4 regions of the Sporosarcina sp. P20a genome follow, and region 1 is predicted to be linked to each of the others. Evidence: riboswitches for the same ligand, from Rfam matches in the RefSeq annotation. Region 1 holds a riboswitch; each other region holds the start of a gene.

Region 1 (3,972 bases):
TTTTGCATATATATGTATTTATGCCGGTCCTATATTAATTAACGTAGTAGTGGCTCTCACGATGAATGCTTTAATCGCAAATGGATTCTTTGAAGATTCCAAGACATTCTGGAATCGCTTTATTTTCTACGCATTCTATTTTGTGCTATACGACTCCATTCCAATGAAAACGGTCAATGGCAAACCAAATAACGGTATGATTATTTATGAACTTCTTCGATACGGCAAACGTGTCGACTTCAATGAAGAACCTCTCATTCCAGGGACAACAGAAGCAGATGAAATGTATCAAGAAGAAGTGGAGAAAATCGAGCGAATAGAAGAAAAGATCAAAGAAACAATTATACAAAATGACGGCTTTCCACCCGACAAGAAAGGATGAACTGAGATGATTGTACGTGAACACGAGAAGTCATTTATCTTCGTACAACAACATCATCATGGACACCTAGCTGAAGAATTAATGAAACATTGGAAAAAGGATATGTTTCCTGATGATCAATGGCGCCCTTCTGTACTAACCGCCATTAGGAACCACGACATCGGCTGGTCTTCTTTTGACGAACAACCTTTTTGGAATGATACGACGTCTGCACCTTTTCAATTCACCGACTTCCCTCTTCTCCCTAAAACCGTCCTTTATCGTCAAGGAATCGATGAGGTTGAAAAGATAGATCATTACGCAGCTATGCTTTGCAGTTTTCATTATGAACAGTTTATGCAAAGCAGCAATGAGAAAGCAGCAAACCTTTTTATCGAGGGCGAACAAAATCGTCGGGAACGATTATCTAGAGAAGTCGAGGGTTATACTAAAGAATTATTTGAAAAACATTTCGCTTTGCTTCAGCTTGGGGATAATTTTTCTTTATATTGTTGTGTGAATGATTCTGGGGTGGATAAAGCGAATGAACATGCATTTTTTCGTAACGGCATTCCTTCCCCGGGTATTTTCCATTCATTACCGATAGGACGAATTGGGATATACTTTGCAGATCAACACACTATTAAGGTAGAGGATTATCCATTTTGCTGTTCGTTTGATATGGAAGTGAAGCAAAAGAATGTGTTGAAACAAGATATTAAGGATAAAGGATTGCAAGTAGCTTATACAGAGGTAGACTATGAAGTAATTCGTTTTCATTTTTCGCCTGCAACCAAATAAAAAGTGCAGAAAGAGGTAGTAATCCCCTTTCTGCACTTCATGACTTTATTGTTTCACACGTACTTTACTAGCAAGTTCTTTCAACGCTTCCACTTTATCCGTCTGCTCCCATGGCAATTCGATATCAGTGCGGCCGAAGTGACCGTATGCAGCTGTTTGTTTGTAGATTGGACGACGTAGGTCAAGCATTTTAATAATTCCTGCCGGACGAAGGTCAAATAATTCACGTACGAACTCCACTAATTGCGTTTCGGATAGTTTACCCGTATCGAATGTGTTGATCGAGATAGAAACCGGGCTTGCTACTCCAATAGCATAAGCCAACTGAACTTCACAGTGCTCAGCTAATCCTGCTGCGACAATGTTCTTTGCAACATAACGAGCTGCATAAGAAGCGGATCGGTCTACTTTTGTAGCGTCTTTACCTGAGAATGCACCGCCACCATGACGGGCATATCCACCGTACGTATCGACGATGATTTTACGTCCAGTCAGACCGGAGTCTCCTTGAGGTCCACCCACAACAAAGCTGCCAGTAGGATTAATAAAGTATTTAGTATCCTCGTCCAATAAGTTTTTGGGAACTACTTCATCAATGACAACTTTCTTTATATCCTTCTCAATTTGCTCGAGTGTTGCTTCAGGATGATGTTGTGTGGAAATAACGATTGTGTCAATTCGCACAGGATTATTATCTTGATCGTATTCTACCGTTACTTGCGTTTTACCGTCCGGACGTAAATAAGAAATCAGTTCTTCTTTACGAGCTTGAGCCAGGCGATGTGCCAATTTATGAGATAAGCTGATTGGTAAAGGCATTAATTCCGGCGTTTCATTACATGCATATCCAAACATTAGACCTTGGTCTCCTGCACCGATTGCATCTAATTCTTCATCAGACATAGAACCTTCGCGTGCTTCGAGCGCCACGTTAACACTTGCAGCGATTTCAGGTGATTGCTCATCAATGGAAGTAAGTACAGCGGATGTTTCGTAATCAAAGCCGTATTTTGCACGAACATAGCCAATTTCCTTAACCGTATCGCGAACAACTTTTGGAATATCCACATACGTTGTCGTAGTGATTTCTCCCATTACTAATACGAGTCCAGTCGTGATACTCGTTTCACATGCCACACGCGCATTTGGATCTTCCGTTAGGATCGCATCTAAAATTGCGTCTGAAATTTGGTCGCACATCTTGTCAGGATGGCCTTCTGTAACTGATTCTGATGTAAACAGTCGACGGTTTGTCATTTTGTTTCCCCCTATATTAAGCATCATGATACGGTACTCTCATAAGTCCCTGGTAAAGTTCCACGCCTAGACGTCAAGCATATACCATAAGGATTCAGGGCTAGACAATATAAAAAGCCCTCTACTCATATTCAATCCATGAGTAAAAGGCAAAATTTCACGCGCAGCACCTTTCACTCTTATCGTCCAAGGAATTAAACCTTGCTTCAGGTTTGGCACCTTCGCGTTAGACTTCCGTCTATTGCAGGTTGCCGGGTTTCACAGGGCCTGTACCCTCCACCAACTCGGGATAAGAGTATCCGTTCATGTCACATCGTATTAAAAAGTTTGGATTTTGTCAAATTATTTATCCTAAATCACTTGAGTTTTCCATTAGTATAGATTAATATTCTTAATGTGTTATACTATTTACGAATTAGGATATTCTCATCAAAATAAAAATAAATCGACTACGCAAAGGACGGTATGTAAACATGATATCTGCAAAAATTGATGATAGTTTAAAAAGTCTTCTTAGTGGAAGCAACGTGACGATCCAAGCGTCTGTGGCGGAATTAACAGAAAAAGCAGTAGCAAGAGACGAAGCTAAACTTTCTGCTGATGGTGCAATCACTGCACGTACAGGTAAATATACAGGACGCTCACCTAAGGACAAATTCATCGTTGAAGATGCAGTGTCTAAGGATAAAGTAGATTGGGGTAGTACGAACAGTCCGATTTCAGAAAAGATCTTTGATTCATTATACACGAAAGTCATCGATCATTTGAAGGAAAAAGATGAACTCTTTGTATTTAAAGGGTTTGCAGGAGCAGATAAAGACTCACAATTGTCTATCCAAGTAATTAATGAATTAGCTTGGCAAAATCTGTTTGTTCACCAACTATTCATCCGTCCTACCGAAGAAGAATTAAAAGTACATGAATCGCAATTCACAATTTTGGCTGCCCCTTCATTCAAAGCGGATCCAAAAGTGGATGGCACAAACTCTGAAACGTTCATCATTGTTTCGCTTGAAAAGCGAATTGTCTTGATCGGTGGAACAGAGTATGCTGGAGAAATGAAAAAGTCTATTTTCTCCGTTATGAACTTCTTGCTTCCTGAGCAAGATATTCTATCTATGCACTGTTCAGCAAACGTTGGAGAAGAAGGCGATGTCGCTCTATTCTTCGGACTTTCTGGAACAGGTAAAACTACACTTTCAGCAGATGCTAACCGTAAACTTATTGGAGACGATGAGCATGGATGGTCTGATAATGGCGTATTTAACATTGAAGGTGGATGTTACGCAAAATGTATCAACCTTTCTGCCGAAAAAGAACCTGAAATCTTCGGAGCAATCCGTTTCGGTGCTGTTTTAGAAAACGTAGTACTGGATGAAGAAACGCGCATTCCTGATTATGATGATAAATCACTAACAGAAAATACACGTGCTGCTTATCCAATCGAAAATATCGATAATATTGTGACACCGTCTGTTGCGGGTCACCCGAAGAACATCATCTTCCTTACGGCTGATGCTTCTGGCGTATTGCCTCCAATCTCGATTCTTACA
Region 2 (3,972 bases), on a different contig from region 1:
ATATTGTCCATAATCCCGGCATTGTTCACTAGAATATCAAGTGTACCGAATCGCTCAACTGCTGTATCAATCATTTTTTGTACATCTTCCTCAACTGTCACGTTGGTTTTAACTGCTAGCGCTTCACCGCCAGCACTTTTGATCGTCTGGACAGTTTCTTCCGCACCTTCCATATTCATATCTGCAATGATAAGCTTTGCACCTTCACGCGCATATAGCTCAGCAATTTCTCGTCCAATCCCAGAACCAGCGCCAGTTACAACTGCTACTTTATTTTCTAAACGTTTCAACAATATCGCCTCCAATAATATTCGTATGTTCTTTTTTATTATATACTTTAATGTCTAACTATTGAAAGATTTAGCTTCATTGCTTTGACTACATAAAAAACTCGAACTGTCATAGTTAAACTGACGGTTCGAGTTGTACTGTTTACTATTATTAAACTTTTATGCCTCCGACTACTTCTTTTGCAGCATAAAGAGCTTGTTTCACATCAGCAATCAAATCGTCTACATCTTCGACTCCAACTGAGAAACGTAGCAGACGGTCGTCCACTCCACGGCGATTACGTTCTTCCAATGGAATATCCATATGTGTCTGTGTAGTCGGATACGTGATAAAGCTTTCCACACCACCCAAACTTTCAGCGAATGAAATAAGGTTCATGTTTTCAAGGAATGGTCCCACCCACTCGCTATTCTGTACGCGGAATGACAACATACCCCCAATACCAGCGTAGAGCACATCGACAATGAGTGGTTCTTGTTCTAAATAAGATACCATTGCTTTCGCATTCGCGTCATGTTGTTTCATACGTAAGTGCAATGTTTTTAGACCGCGAACGACAAGCCATGAGTCAAGGGGAGACAATGTAGCTCCAATCGCATTATGGTTAGTAAATAGGCGTTCGCATAAATCCTCACCCTTTGCGACGACTAAACCTGCTAGTACGTCATTATGTCCCCCGATATATTTCGTTGCACTATGAATGACAATATCTGCACCTTCTTCAATAGGTCGCTGGAAATAGGGTGTTAAGAACGTATTGTCGACAATTAGCAATAAACCATGTTTTTTCGCCAATTCCGCATACGTACTGATTGCTATGTTTTGCATTAATGGATTGGTGGGTGTTTCCAAGAAGATCGCTTTTGTGCGATTAGTAATCGCTTGCTCGACTTCTGAAACATCATCGAACGATAAGTATCGCGTCTTCACATTGTAAGTCTCTTCATATTGATTAAATAAGCGATACGTGCCGCCATATAAGTCTTCAGGCGCTAATAGTTCTGAACCTGTCTTAAATAATGATAAAATTAGTTGAATGGCTGCCATTCCAGAACTGCACGCATATCCTTGATCACCGGATTCCAAGTTTGCAATTCCATCCTCTAAGACAGAACGCGTAGGGTTTTTTGTACGTGTGTAATCATATCCAGTAGATTTGCCCAGACCTTCATGATGGTATGCTGTAGACAAGTAAATCGGCGTATTTACTGCTCCGGTTTTCTCATCACTATGGTTTCCAAGTTGTACTAATCTAGTTTCTAATCCGTTGTTTGTCATGAATATCCATCCCCCCCAGAAAAATAAAAAAGAACCTCTTCTTTTCGAATAGGCCCTCGAACATACAAGTGTATACAGTATTCTCATCTTCAAGGTGGTGTCACCCTTGGAATTAGCACCGTGCCTGGGGCTGGTTGCTGAGACATCGCTGGGCCTATCCCTCCGTCTCTCTCGATAAGAATATTCACAATATAGGCAAAACTGTTGACGGATTTATTCTATCATGCAGATATACTAGATGCAAGTTCCCTTTTATCGTCATTCGATGATTTTTTGTTCCAGTAAAAGATTTGCTATACTTATAGATACTCTTCATGATGAAAGGAGATTTTTATTTTGGCTTGGGGTTATGTCGCGCTAGCGGCTATTATAGAGATTTTCTGGGTAGTCGGTCTTCGTTACTCTGAAACAGTTATTCAATGGACTGGAACCGGTGTGGCAATTGTTTTCAGTTTTTATTTCATTATTAAAGCATGTGAAAAATTACCTTCCGGGACGGTATACGCAGTTTTTACCGGATCAGGTGCCGCTGCAATCCTTTTAGTGGATATATTCATCTTTCAAGTAGGCTTCACATGGGTTACGCTGACATTCATCGGATTAATCGTCATTGGGGTAGTCGGCATTAAGTTGACTACAGATGAAAAAGTGAACACAGAAGGAGGTAGCTGACAATGGCTTGGGTGTACTTGGCTATTGCGAGTCTCGGGGAGATTTTCGGTGTGTTAAGTATTAATTATTATTTACAGAAGCGTTCAATTAAAAGATTGTTACTTATTGTGGGGATATTTGGTTTTGGCTTTGTTTTTCTATCACTTGCGATGCGTGAAATTCAGATGAGTACAGCTTATGCGGTATGGACAGGGTTAGGAGCAGCAGGAGCCGTATTAATGGGGATTTTGATTTTCAAAGAATCTGCTAGTGTCAAACGTCTCTTCTTTTTATCTCTCATCATTCTCGGTGCGGTTGGCTTGAAATTATTCGGGTAAAGGGGAGTGGACATACTGGTTTATTGGACACAATTTGATTTCGACGAATGGACAGTGACGCTAGCTGCTACAGAAAAGGGACTTTGCTACGTGGGACTTGCCGAAAAAGGTTTGGAACAAATGAAGGATTGGACTAAGCGATTTGATAATAAAGAATTAAAGAAAGACGAAACAAAGCTTGAAGTCTATACAAGTCAGTTCAAAGAGTATCTTTCAGGGAAAGCTACTGGTTTTTCAGAGCTGTCGCTTGATTTAAAGGGAACACACTTTCAACTGCAAGTATGGGAAGCACTACAACGAATACCATATGGTGAAATCGTAACTTATTCGGAAATTGCAGAACAAATAGGGAAAGTATCTTCTGTTCGGGCTGTAGCATCTGCAATAGGTAAAAATCCGGTATTGATCGCGGTGCCTTGTCACCGTGTGGTTGCAAAAAGTGGAGGATTATCAGGCTATCGTGATGGTATGGAACATAAAAGGAACTTGCTACAACTGGAGAAATCGAGCTTGATAAGTGATAGGACGGAGTGAGCAACATGAAATATAAGCAAATTAAACAGAAGAAAATATATGAAGAAGTGGCGGATAGTTTATTAGACTCCATTCAATCTGGAGAGTTAAAGCCGGGTGATAAATTAGATTCTGTACAGCAACTGGCTGGAAACTTTACAGTTGGCAGATCAACAATTCGCGAAGCCTTATCAACATTACGTGCTAGAGGGCTTATCGAAATGCGACAAGGAGAGGGGACATATGTCAAGGAGTTTTCATCCGTCGATATGATCTTTCCGTTACAGAGTGCCATGCTCATGAATCAACAGGATATTCAACATTTGTTAGCTGTGAGAAAAATAGTTGAAACCGGAGCTGCAGCAAATGCAGCAGAATCCCGTACAGTATACGATTTAAAAAAGATGGAAACTGCACTCAATGAAATGAAAAAGCATGCCGGGGATATTTTGCTAGGTGAAAAAGCGGATCTAGACTTCCATTTTGCAATCGCAGAAGCAACAAAAAATCCATTATTGGTAAATTTATTGAGCCAAGTGGCAGGACTAATGAGTGAATCGATGAGAGAGACACGTCGTATTTGCCTTTATTCGGAGACTGCGACAGTAGATCGTTTGCATGATGAGCATGAGGCCATATTTTTAGCGATTAAATCACAGCAACCAGAAATTGCATCTAGTACTATGCAAGCCCATCTTCTGAATGTGGAGTCTGTTCTAATAGATCATTGGAAGTCAGTAAAAGAATAACATTACTCACTCATTTTCTTTTGAGTGATTTTTTTTAGTGAAATAAATGAATGCTCTGTCAATGAACAGATCTTTGTAGTATGCTATGTAAAATATTAGTCATCTGATGACCTGTTGACTATGAAAATATTTTAGCGAAGAGGTGAAGTGAA
Region 3 (3,972 bases), on a different contig from region 1:
ATCTTCAATTTCCTCAAGAGACTTATATTTGTTTGAATAGATACCTAATGGCGCTGTCGGTACTATAATTAACTCAGAAAGTTCCATATTGTTTTCTTTCTCGAAGTTTTCCAAGTACGTGATGTTTTGGAATAAGTTCGCATCAATATCTCCACTGTCCAACGAAATATTCGGCTGAATATAGTCGCTGAATTCTGTTATTTTAACAGTATATCCTTTTTCCTCAAGTGCTGGTTGAATGGCTTTTTTTAACATGTCACTATATGGACCTGCTGTTGCACCAAAACGAATGTTTTTATCATCATCCGACTTTTCAGTAGACTTTTCTCCTCCACAAGCTGCTAATGCCGCAACCAGCGCAGTAAGAATGAATGCCAGTACTAGTTTCTTCATAAATCCATCTCTCCCCTTTTATCTTTTATCTATCATTTTTGAAAAACGATCTCCACCAAATTGAATCAACTGCACTAGCACTATTAAAATGGCGACGGTAACTAGCATAATACTGTCATCATATCGGTAATAGCCAAAACGAATGGCCAAATCTCCAATTCCGCCTCCCCCAACAAATCCAGCCATTGCTGAATAGGCAACTAAGTTGATTAACGTCAGTGTAAGTCCTTGGATAATACTCGACTTAGATTCAGGTAGTAACACATTCCAAATAATCATCCATGGTGAAGCACCCGTTGAAATGGCTGCTTCTATAACACCTTTGTCTATTTCACGCATGGACGTCTCAACAATCCTCGCAAAGAAAGGAATCGCTGCAACAGAAAGCGATACACTTGCAGCTGCCGGTCCAATCGTATTTCCAACAATCAGTTTCGTCAAAGGTATTAGGGCTACAAGTAGAATAATGAATGGAATCGAGCGAATAATGTTGACGAAAAATCCAACAACCGAATTAATTGCACGGTTCTCTAAAAATAATCCTTTATCTGTTGTAAATAATAGAACACCAAGCGGCAACCCAATAATCAGCGCAATCGAAAGGGAGATGCCTATCATATAAAGTGTTTCACCAAATGCTTTTATAATATCCGGCATAAGTTCCATGATGTGGGCTAGATCAAACATGTTGTCGGATCACCTCCACTTGTGCGTTTTGTTCAAGTATGTATGCAATCGCTTGCTCTACTTCTTCATGTTCACCTTGTAATTCCATTAAGAAAATCCCAAGTGCTCGTTCTTGAATATATTCAATCGACCCATGCAGGAAGTTACCTTTGACTTTATACTTCTGCATCGTATCGGAAATCACACCTTCCATCGCTACTTCACCTTTAAATGTAATTTTTATCAGTGTACCGACCAAATTAGATATGACAGCTTTAGGGATGTCATAAGACACTACACTGCTAATAAACTCCTTTGTCAAAGGTTGAACCGGGTTAGAAAAGATGTCATACACTTGTCCTTCTTCAATGACTTTACCATCCTGCATAATCGCCATGCGATCACAAATCTCTTTTACCACATTCATCTCATGCGTAATTAACACAATGGTAATATTCAATTCTTTATTGATCTTTTTCAACAATCGTAATATAGACATCGTCGTGTTGGGATCCAGTGCGGATGTCGCTTCATCACAAAGCAAAACGGATGGATTATTGGCTAAGGCTCTCGCAATACCAACGCGTTGCTTCTGTCCTCCGCTCAACTGCGCTGGATATACATTGCGTTTTTCAGACAATCCCACCATTTCCAGTAGTTCCATTACACGAATCTCTATTTTATCTGATGGCATTTTTGCTGCCTGTAAAGCAAATGCGACATTTTCGAAAATCGTCTTTTGGCTAATTAAATAAAAGTGCTGAAATATCATTCCAATCTTCAAGCGCGCCTGCCGAAGTTGAACTCCTGATAGTTTCGTTAAATTCACATCATTAATTAAAATCGTACCGCTCGTTGGTTTTTCCAACAAATTCAAACAGCGTATGAGAGAACTTTTCCCCGCTCCTGAATAACCGACAATACCAAATATTTCTCCAGTCTCGATGTCTAGTGATACATCATCTACACCCTTTACCACTCTATCTTTTGTCTGATATACCTTAGACAAATGTTGAATTTGGATCATGTTCTCACTTCTTTCTACATTCAAGTAAATAATAATAATTAATTGATAGCATTAACACTTCTCTTTAAATTAAAAAAATTCTTTCATTTTTCTAAATGAAAGAATTACTGAAATATTCTCAGCTTATCTCTCAGATGGAAAACCATGCTGTAGGATTTGGCACCTTCCTTGATTCATTCAAGGGGTTGCTGGACTTCAACGGGCCTTTTCCCTCAGTCGCTCTTGATAAGAGATTGATATTAAACTATATGCGTAAAACATATACTAATCTGAATTAATAAAACTGTCAAGGTGAATAACGACAATTCAACAGAATATCCGACCTTTTCAATCAACTTTGTTTATTGCACTCAATTTTTGCAATCGTCTGGAATCGAATAATAAACCTTCTATTGAAAAGTCTAGTATGATCTATGTATACTTAACGCAAATACCCTATCAAAGAAAGAAGGAATAAACTATGGCACTGTCCAACCGGTTACAGAATCTCCCTCCGCATTTCTTTACGATATTATTAAATAAAGTAGAAAAGGCTATGGATGAAGGCAGAGATGTGATTAATCTAGGGCGTGGAAATCCTGATCAGCCAACACCTCCTCATATTATTAAAGCGTTGCAAGAAGCCGTTGAAGATCCAGCGACACACGGTTACTCTCCATTCAGAGGGACACTTGCTTTAAAACAAGCAGTCGCTGAATATTATCAGCGTGAATACGATGTCACGATTGACCCTGAAACTGAAGTTGCGGTTCTCGGCGGCACAAAAATTGGTGTTGTAGAACTACCTTTAGCTATTATGAATGAAGGAGATCTATTATTGCTGCCAGACCCTGGTTATCCCGATTACTTGTCAGGTGTAAGTTTAGCTGGTATTCGATATGATACGATGCCGTTACGTAAGGAAAATGAATTTCTTCCTGATTACGATGAACTAACCGATGATCAGAAAAAAGATGCTAAATTAATGTACTTAAACTATCCTAGTAATCCTACAGGCGTCACAGCAACTCCCGAGTTTTATGAAAAAACTGTAGCATTTGCTAAAGAAAATCAGATTGCTGTCTTACAAGATTTTGCATATGGGGGCATTGGTTTCGAAGGCAAGAAACCGATAAGTTTCTTACAAACAGAAGGGGCAAAAGAAGTCGGCATTGAAATGCTGTCCCTTTCCAAAATGTATAATATGGCAGGCTGGCGTGTTGGTTTTGCAGTCGGTAACTCTGAAATAATAGAAGCTTTAAATGTATTGCAAGACCATTTATTCACTAGTATCTTCCCAGCAGTTCAACGTGCCGCAATTGAAGCATTGACGGGACCACAACAATGTGTTGAAGAGTTAGTTGCTCTCTATGAAGGTCGCCTGACAGTATTGCTAACGGAGTGCGAACGCATCGGTTGGGATGTCACAGCTCCTACCGGATCATTTTTCGCTTGGCTACCTGTCCCAGAGGGCTTTACAAGCGAAACTTTCGCCGATTTATTACTGGATAAAGCAGACGTCGCAGTATCACCAGGGAACGGATTTGGTGTTCATGGAGAAGGATATATTCGTGTTGGGTTGTTAGAAAGTGAAGAACGGTTGCAAGAAGCGGTTCGTCGTATTGAAAAGCTCGGTTTATTTAAATAAGAACATGTAATTGCACCTAACATCCATTATGCAAAAAGCCTCCTTACTCATCCCAGTATTTCTGGAATGGCAAGGAGGCTTTCACATGTCTAAAATCATTTTCGTTACAGGCTTTTCTGAAATATATTAATCGAGGTCTGCGGTGTCCAATAGTGCACGCACTTCATCTGTCGTATTCGTGCTCATCAATTCATTTCGAAGTTCGGCTGCTCCACGGAACCCTTTAATGTAAATCTTGAAGAAACGACGTAGTGGTTTA
Region 4 (3,972 bases), on a different contig from region 1:
GCGCGGTCCCCGTCCGCTTGCTACGATGCAATAGGTACCTGCTTTATTAGCGGCAGCACGTTCTGCACCTTCTAGTATTTCTTCCGATTTCATCATCGCATACTTTTCGACAGGCGCTTTTGAAATGATGGATTGTGCGCAATAACCACAGTTCTCCGGACATAATCCTGATTTCGTATTGATGATCATATTCAACTTTACTTTATTTCCGAAGTAATGCGATCGAATTGAGTATGTTGCGTGAAGTAGTAATAGTAAATCCTCGTCTGGGCTATTCAATATTGCGAGTGCTTCCTCGTCAGTTACTACATGCCCTTCCAGCACTTGGGTAGCTAATTTTTGGTAATTCATTATAGTGTACGCCTCACTTTCAAGTGTTTTGACATTCTAAACGCAAATATGCCTGACAGTACAGCTAGAATTAGATCTTTTGGCAGCGGAGGCATCATCCATAACCATGCAATTTTGTAGGTAAACACGTCGGGTGCAGCAGCCCACATCTTGTACGCAACATACATCCAGCTCGTACCTAGTATGTAGTTGATTGCCGTAGCAACTAGTGCCGCGGTGATAAAAGCAGGCAGTGTGTGATTTCGCTCGACAATTTTCCCCGCTACATAAGCGATTAGAATAAAGGTGAGAATAAAGCCAAACGTCGGACTTAAGATTTGACCGAAACCGCCTGAAAATTTAGCGAAGACCGGTGCACCTGCTAGTCCTATTAACATATAGACCGTCATAGACAACGCACCTAGACGGCTACCAAGTAATAGTCCTGATAAGATCGCGAAAAACGTTTGCAATGTAATTGGTACTCCACCAACTACTAAAAATGGCACGAAGGATGTAATATTTGCTCCAATCATCATTAATGATGCGAACATCCCGCTGTATACAATAGTTAATGCACTGAACCTACTTACCGGTCGTCTCTCTGTTGCTATTGCCATCATGTCACCTCTTTATATATTAGTTACCATAAAAATAATAACGGTTAACTCATCTTACGTCAACACTATTTATTTTTAAGTTAACATTAAAAGGTGAATAAAAAAAGACTGCAGCACAAATGCTGACAGCCTACTTCTTCTCATCAATCTGTTCTTCTTTTTCTTTACGGAATAAAACGCTTGAGATTAAACCACTGAATATAGCAGCCGCAATTGTAATGTACACACGCATATCATAAGCAACTTCTTCATAACTGTTACCTATCATGATCCAAGCAAGTGTACCTACAAGAACAGCGATTGGAAATGAGTATTTAAAGAATCGCATAATTCCTCACCTTTTCGAGTTGTTTCTTTGATTTTAGCATATATACCACAATTTCTCTATGCACTAACCCTGCACTATGAACTTCACCAAACGTTCACTTGACGATATCTAACAAAGCCGCTATGATGTGGTTAGAATAATCTAAATAGTTTAATAAGAAACATATCTTATCAAGAGAAGCCGAGGGACTGGCCCGACGACGCTTCAGCAACCAGCCATTTTGGCAAGGTGCTACTTCCAGCAGTCTGTCAAATTGGCACTCTGAAAAGATGAGAGGGAACTAGTCATTGAGATTACAAAGCCTTCTAATACACTTGAAGGCTTTTTTTGATTAGAAAAAGCAAAGGGGAGATGGAGTTATGTCATTGCTAGAGAAACTACAAACGAACGTCTTAACGGCTGATGGTGCAATGGGGACGATTTTATATTCTTACGGAATTGATTATTGCTATGAAGAACTAAACGTAGAGAAGCCTGAAATTATAGAGCAAATTCACCAAGACTACATCTCAGCCGGTGCAGATATCATACAGACGAATACTTACAGCGCTAATGCGAATAAATTAGCTCGCTACGGCTTAGAAAGTCATGTGACGGAATTCAATAAGGCCGCCATTCAAATCGCAAAACGTGCAGCCGCACCTGGGGGACAATTTGTTCTAGGAACAATTGGTGGCGTGCGCGGAATTCGTAAAAGTGATGCTACATTGGATGAAATAGAAAAAGTCGTACTAGAACAAGCCAATGCATTATTGGCAGGTGATCCAGATGGTCTTCTACTAGAGACATATTACGACTTCGAGGAGTTATCATCTGTAGTTACCACGTTAAAGAAAATCACGGATGTTCCATTGATCGCACAAGTGTCTATGCATGATCCTGGCGTATTACAGAACGGGCTTTCATTAAATGATGCACTTCATCAACTTGAATCGCTTGGAGCAGATATCGTAGGCGTTAACTGTCGCTTGGGCCCTTACCACACGATTCAAGCATTTGATAACGTAACATTACCTGAAAAAGCATTTTTATCGGCATATCCAAACGCCAGTCTATTAGATGTAGAAGACGGACGTATAGTCTATGAGTCAGAAGCAGAATACTTCGGACGCGCTGCTGTATTACTACGCGATCAAGGCGTTCGGTTGATCGGTGGATGTTGCGGAACAACACCTAAGCATATTAAAGCAGCCAAAACACAGTTAGCGCGACTAGCACCTATCACAAAAAAAGTCGTGCAACCGACAAAGCCTATCGTGATTCATGAAGCGGGACCTACAAAACATCAACCTCTTCACGAAAAAGCCAAAACAGAGCGAACGGTAATTGTAGAGCTAGATACACCTCGCCACTTGGAAACAGAAGAGTATATTAAGGGCGCAAATGTGTTATATGACGCAGGCGTTGACGCTATAACAATGGCAGATAATTCACTTGCCTCCCCTCGTATCAGCAACATGGCAATGGGCTCGATCGTTAAGACGCAACATAATATCCGCCCGCTTGTACATTTGACGTGCCGTGATCATAATCTTATCGGCTTACAATCACATTTGATGGGACTCGATGCATTAGGCATTCACGATATTCTAGCCGTAACAGGCGATCCGACAAAAGTTGGAGACTTCCCTGGCGCTACAAGCGTCTACGATGTGTCCAGCATGGAGTTATTGCAATTGATTAAGAAATTGAATGAAGGCATTTCATTCTCTGGTAAGCCATTACGCAAGAAGGCCAACTTCTCTATTTCAGCAGCTTTCAATCCGAACGTTCGTGTAATCGATCGAGCTGTACAACGACTTGAGAAGAAAATTGAAGCGGGCGCAGACTATTTCATCACGCAACCGGTTTACACGAAAGAAAAGATTATCGATGTATATGAAGCTACAAAACACTTGGATACACCAATCTTCATCGGTATCATGCCATTGACAAATATACGAAATGCAGAGTTCCTACATCACGAAGTGCCGGGCATCAAGCTTTCAGAAGATGTGTTGGAAAGGATGCGTGAATGTGGAGAAGACCGTGAAAGATCAACTCAAACAGGACTTGAAATCGCAAAAGAATTGATTGATACTGCAGCTCAGTATTTTAATGGGCTGTATCTCATCACACCATTCCTTCGTTACGATATGACATTAGAGTTGTATGAGTATATTAAGGAAATAGACCAGCAGAAGGAGAGGGAATTAACACATGCAGAGACATCCTATTGAAGAACAACTAGACAAACGAATCCTTATTATTGATGGTGCGATGGGGACGATGCTGCAAGCGGAAGATTTCTCAACGGAAGACTTTGGTGGAGAAGAATACGATGGATGTAACGAATACATGAGCGTTTTACGCCCAGACATTTTAGAGAAAATTCACGATGAGTACTTAGAAGCTGGTGCCGATATTATTTGTACGAATACATTTGGTGGTACCCCCCTTGTATTGAATGAATTTTCACTTGGACATCGTGCGGATGAAATTAATGCAAAGTCTGTGGAAATCGCAAAAAAGAGTGCAGCAAAGTTCTCCACACCAGACTGGCCACGTTTTGTCGCAGGCGCGATCGGACCTACGACAAAGACGCTTTCCGTTACTGGCGGCATTACATTTGATGAACTATCTCAAGACTTCTACGTTCAAGCAAAGGCACTTGTCGAAGCAGGTAGTGACTTGATTCTAATGGAAACGAGTCAG

What was found. Region 1 has a riboswitch for S-adenosylmethionine ahead of metK (methionine adenosyltransferase). Riboswitches for the same ligand answer to the same signal wherever they lie in the genome.
Region 2: another riboswitch for S-adenosylmethionine. It lies ahead of CSV72_RS06915 (methionine biosynthesis PLP-dependent protein); the one in region 1 lies ahead of metK (methionine adenosyltransferase).
Region 3: another riboswitch for S-adenosylmethionine. It lies ahead of CSV72_RS06500 (methionine ABC transporter ATP-binding protein); the one in region 1 lies ahead of metK (methionine adenosyltransferase).
Region 4: another riboswitch for S-adenosylmethionine. It lies ahead of CSV72_RS10690 (bifunctional homocysteine S-methyltransferase/methylenetetrahydrofolate reductase); the one in region 1 lies ahead of metK (methionine adenosyltransferase).

Annotation. Positions count from the first base shown of each region.
Region 1 covers NZ_PDYT01000005.1:108,007-111,978, forward strand. The annotation lists gene CSV72_RS07570 (hypothetical protein) at 1-382, shown strand, start outside; gene CSV72_RS07575 (DUF3891 family protein) at 389-1,162, shown strand; gene metK (methionine adenosyltransferase) at 1,208-2,419, opposite strand; SAM riboswitch class I at 2,596-2,715, opposite strand; gene pckA (phosphoenolpyruvate carboxykinase (ATP)) at 2,893-3,972, shown strand, end outside.
Region 2 covers NZ_PDYT01000004.1:113,909-117,880, forward strand. The annotation lists gene CSV72_RS06910 (glucose 1-dehydrogenase) at 1-290, opposite strand, end outside; gene CSV72_RS06915 (methionine biosynthesis PLP-dependent protein) at 442-1,569, opposite strand; SAM riboswitch class I at 1,650-1,750, opposite strand; gene CSV72_RS06920 (DMT family transporter) at 1,906-2,241, shown strand; gene CSV72_RS06925 (DMT family transporter) at 2,244-2,558, shown strand; gene CSV72_RS06930 (methylated-DNA--[protein]-cysteine S-methyltransferase) at 2,565-3,092, shown strand; gene CSV72_RS06935 (FadR/GntR family transcriptional regulator) at 3,098-3,820, shown strand.
Region 3 covers NZ_PDYT01000004.1:34,705-38,676, reverse strand. The annotation lists gene CSV72_RS06510 (MetQ/NlpA family ABC transporter substrate-binding protein) at 1-393, opposite strand, end outside; gene CSV72_RS06505 (methionine ABC transporter permease) at 412-1,080, opposite strand; gene CSV72_RS06500 (methionine ABC transporter ATP-binding protein) at 1,073-2,086, opposite strand; SAM riboswitch class I at 2,207-2,318, opposite strand; gene CSV72_RS06495 (pyridoxal phosphate-dependent aminotransferase) at 2,547-3,713, shown strand; gene CSV72_RS06490 (tRNA dihydrouridine synthase) at 3,840-3,972, opposite strand, start outside.
Region 4 covers NZ_PDYT01000012.1:19,777-23,748, reverse strand. The annotation lists gene bioB (biotin synthase BioB) at 1-351, opposite strand, end outside; gene CSV72_RS10700 (biotin transporter BioY) at 351-953, opposite strand; gene CSV72_RS10695 (hypothetical protein) at 1,081-1,278, opposite strand; SAM riboswitch class I at 1,443-1,554, shown strand; gene CSV72_RS10690 (bifunctional homocysteine S-methyltransferase/methylenetetrahydrofolate reductase) at 1,638-3,497, shown strand; gene metH (methionine synthase) at 3,478-3,972, shown strand, end outside.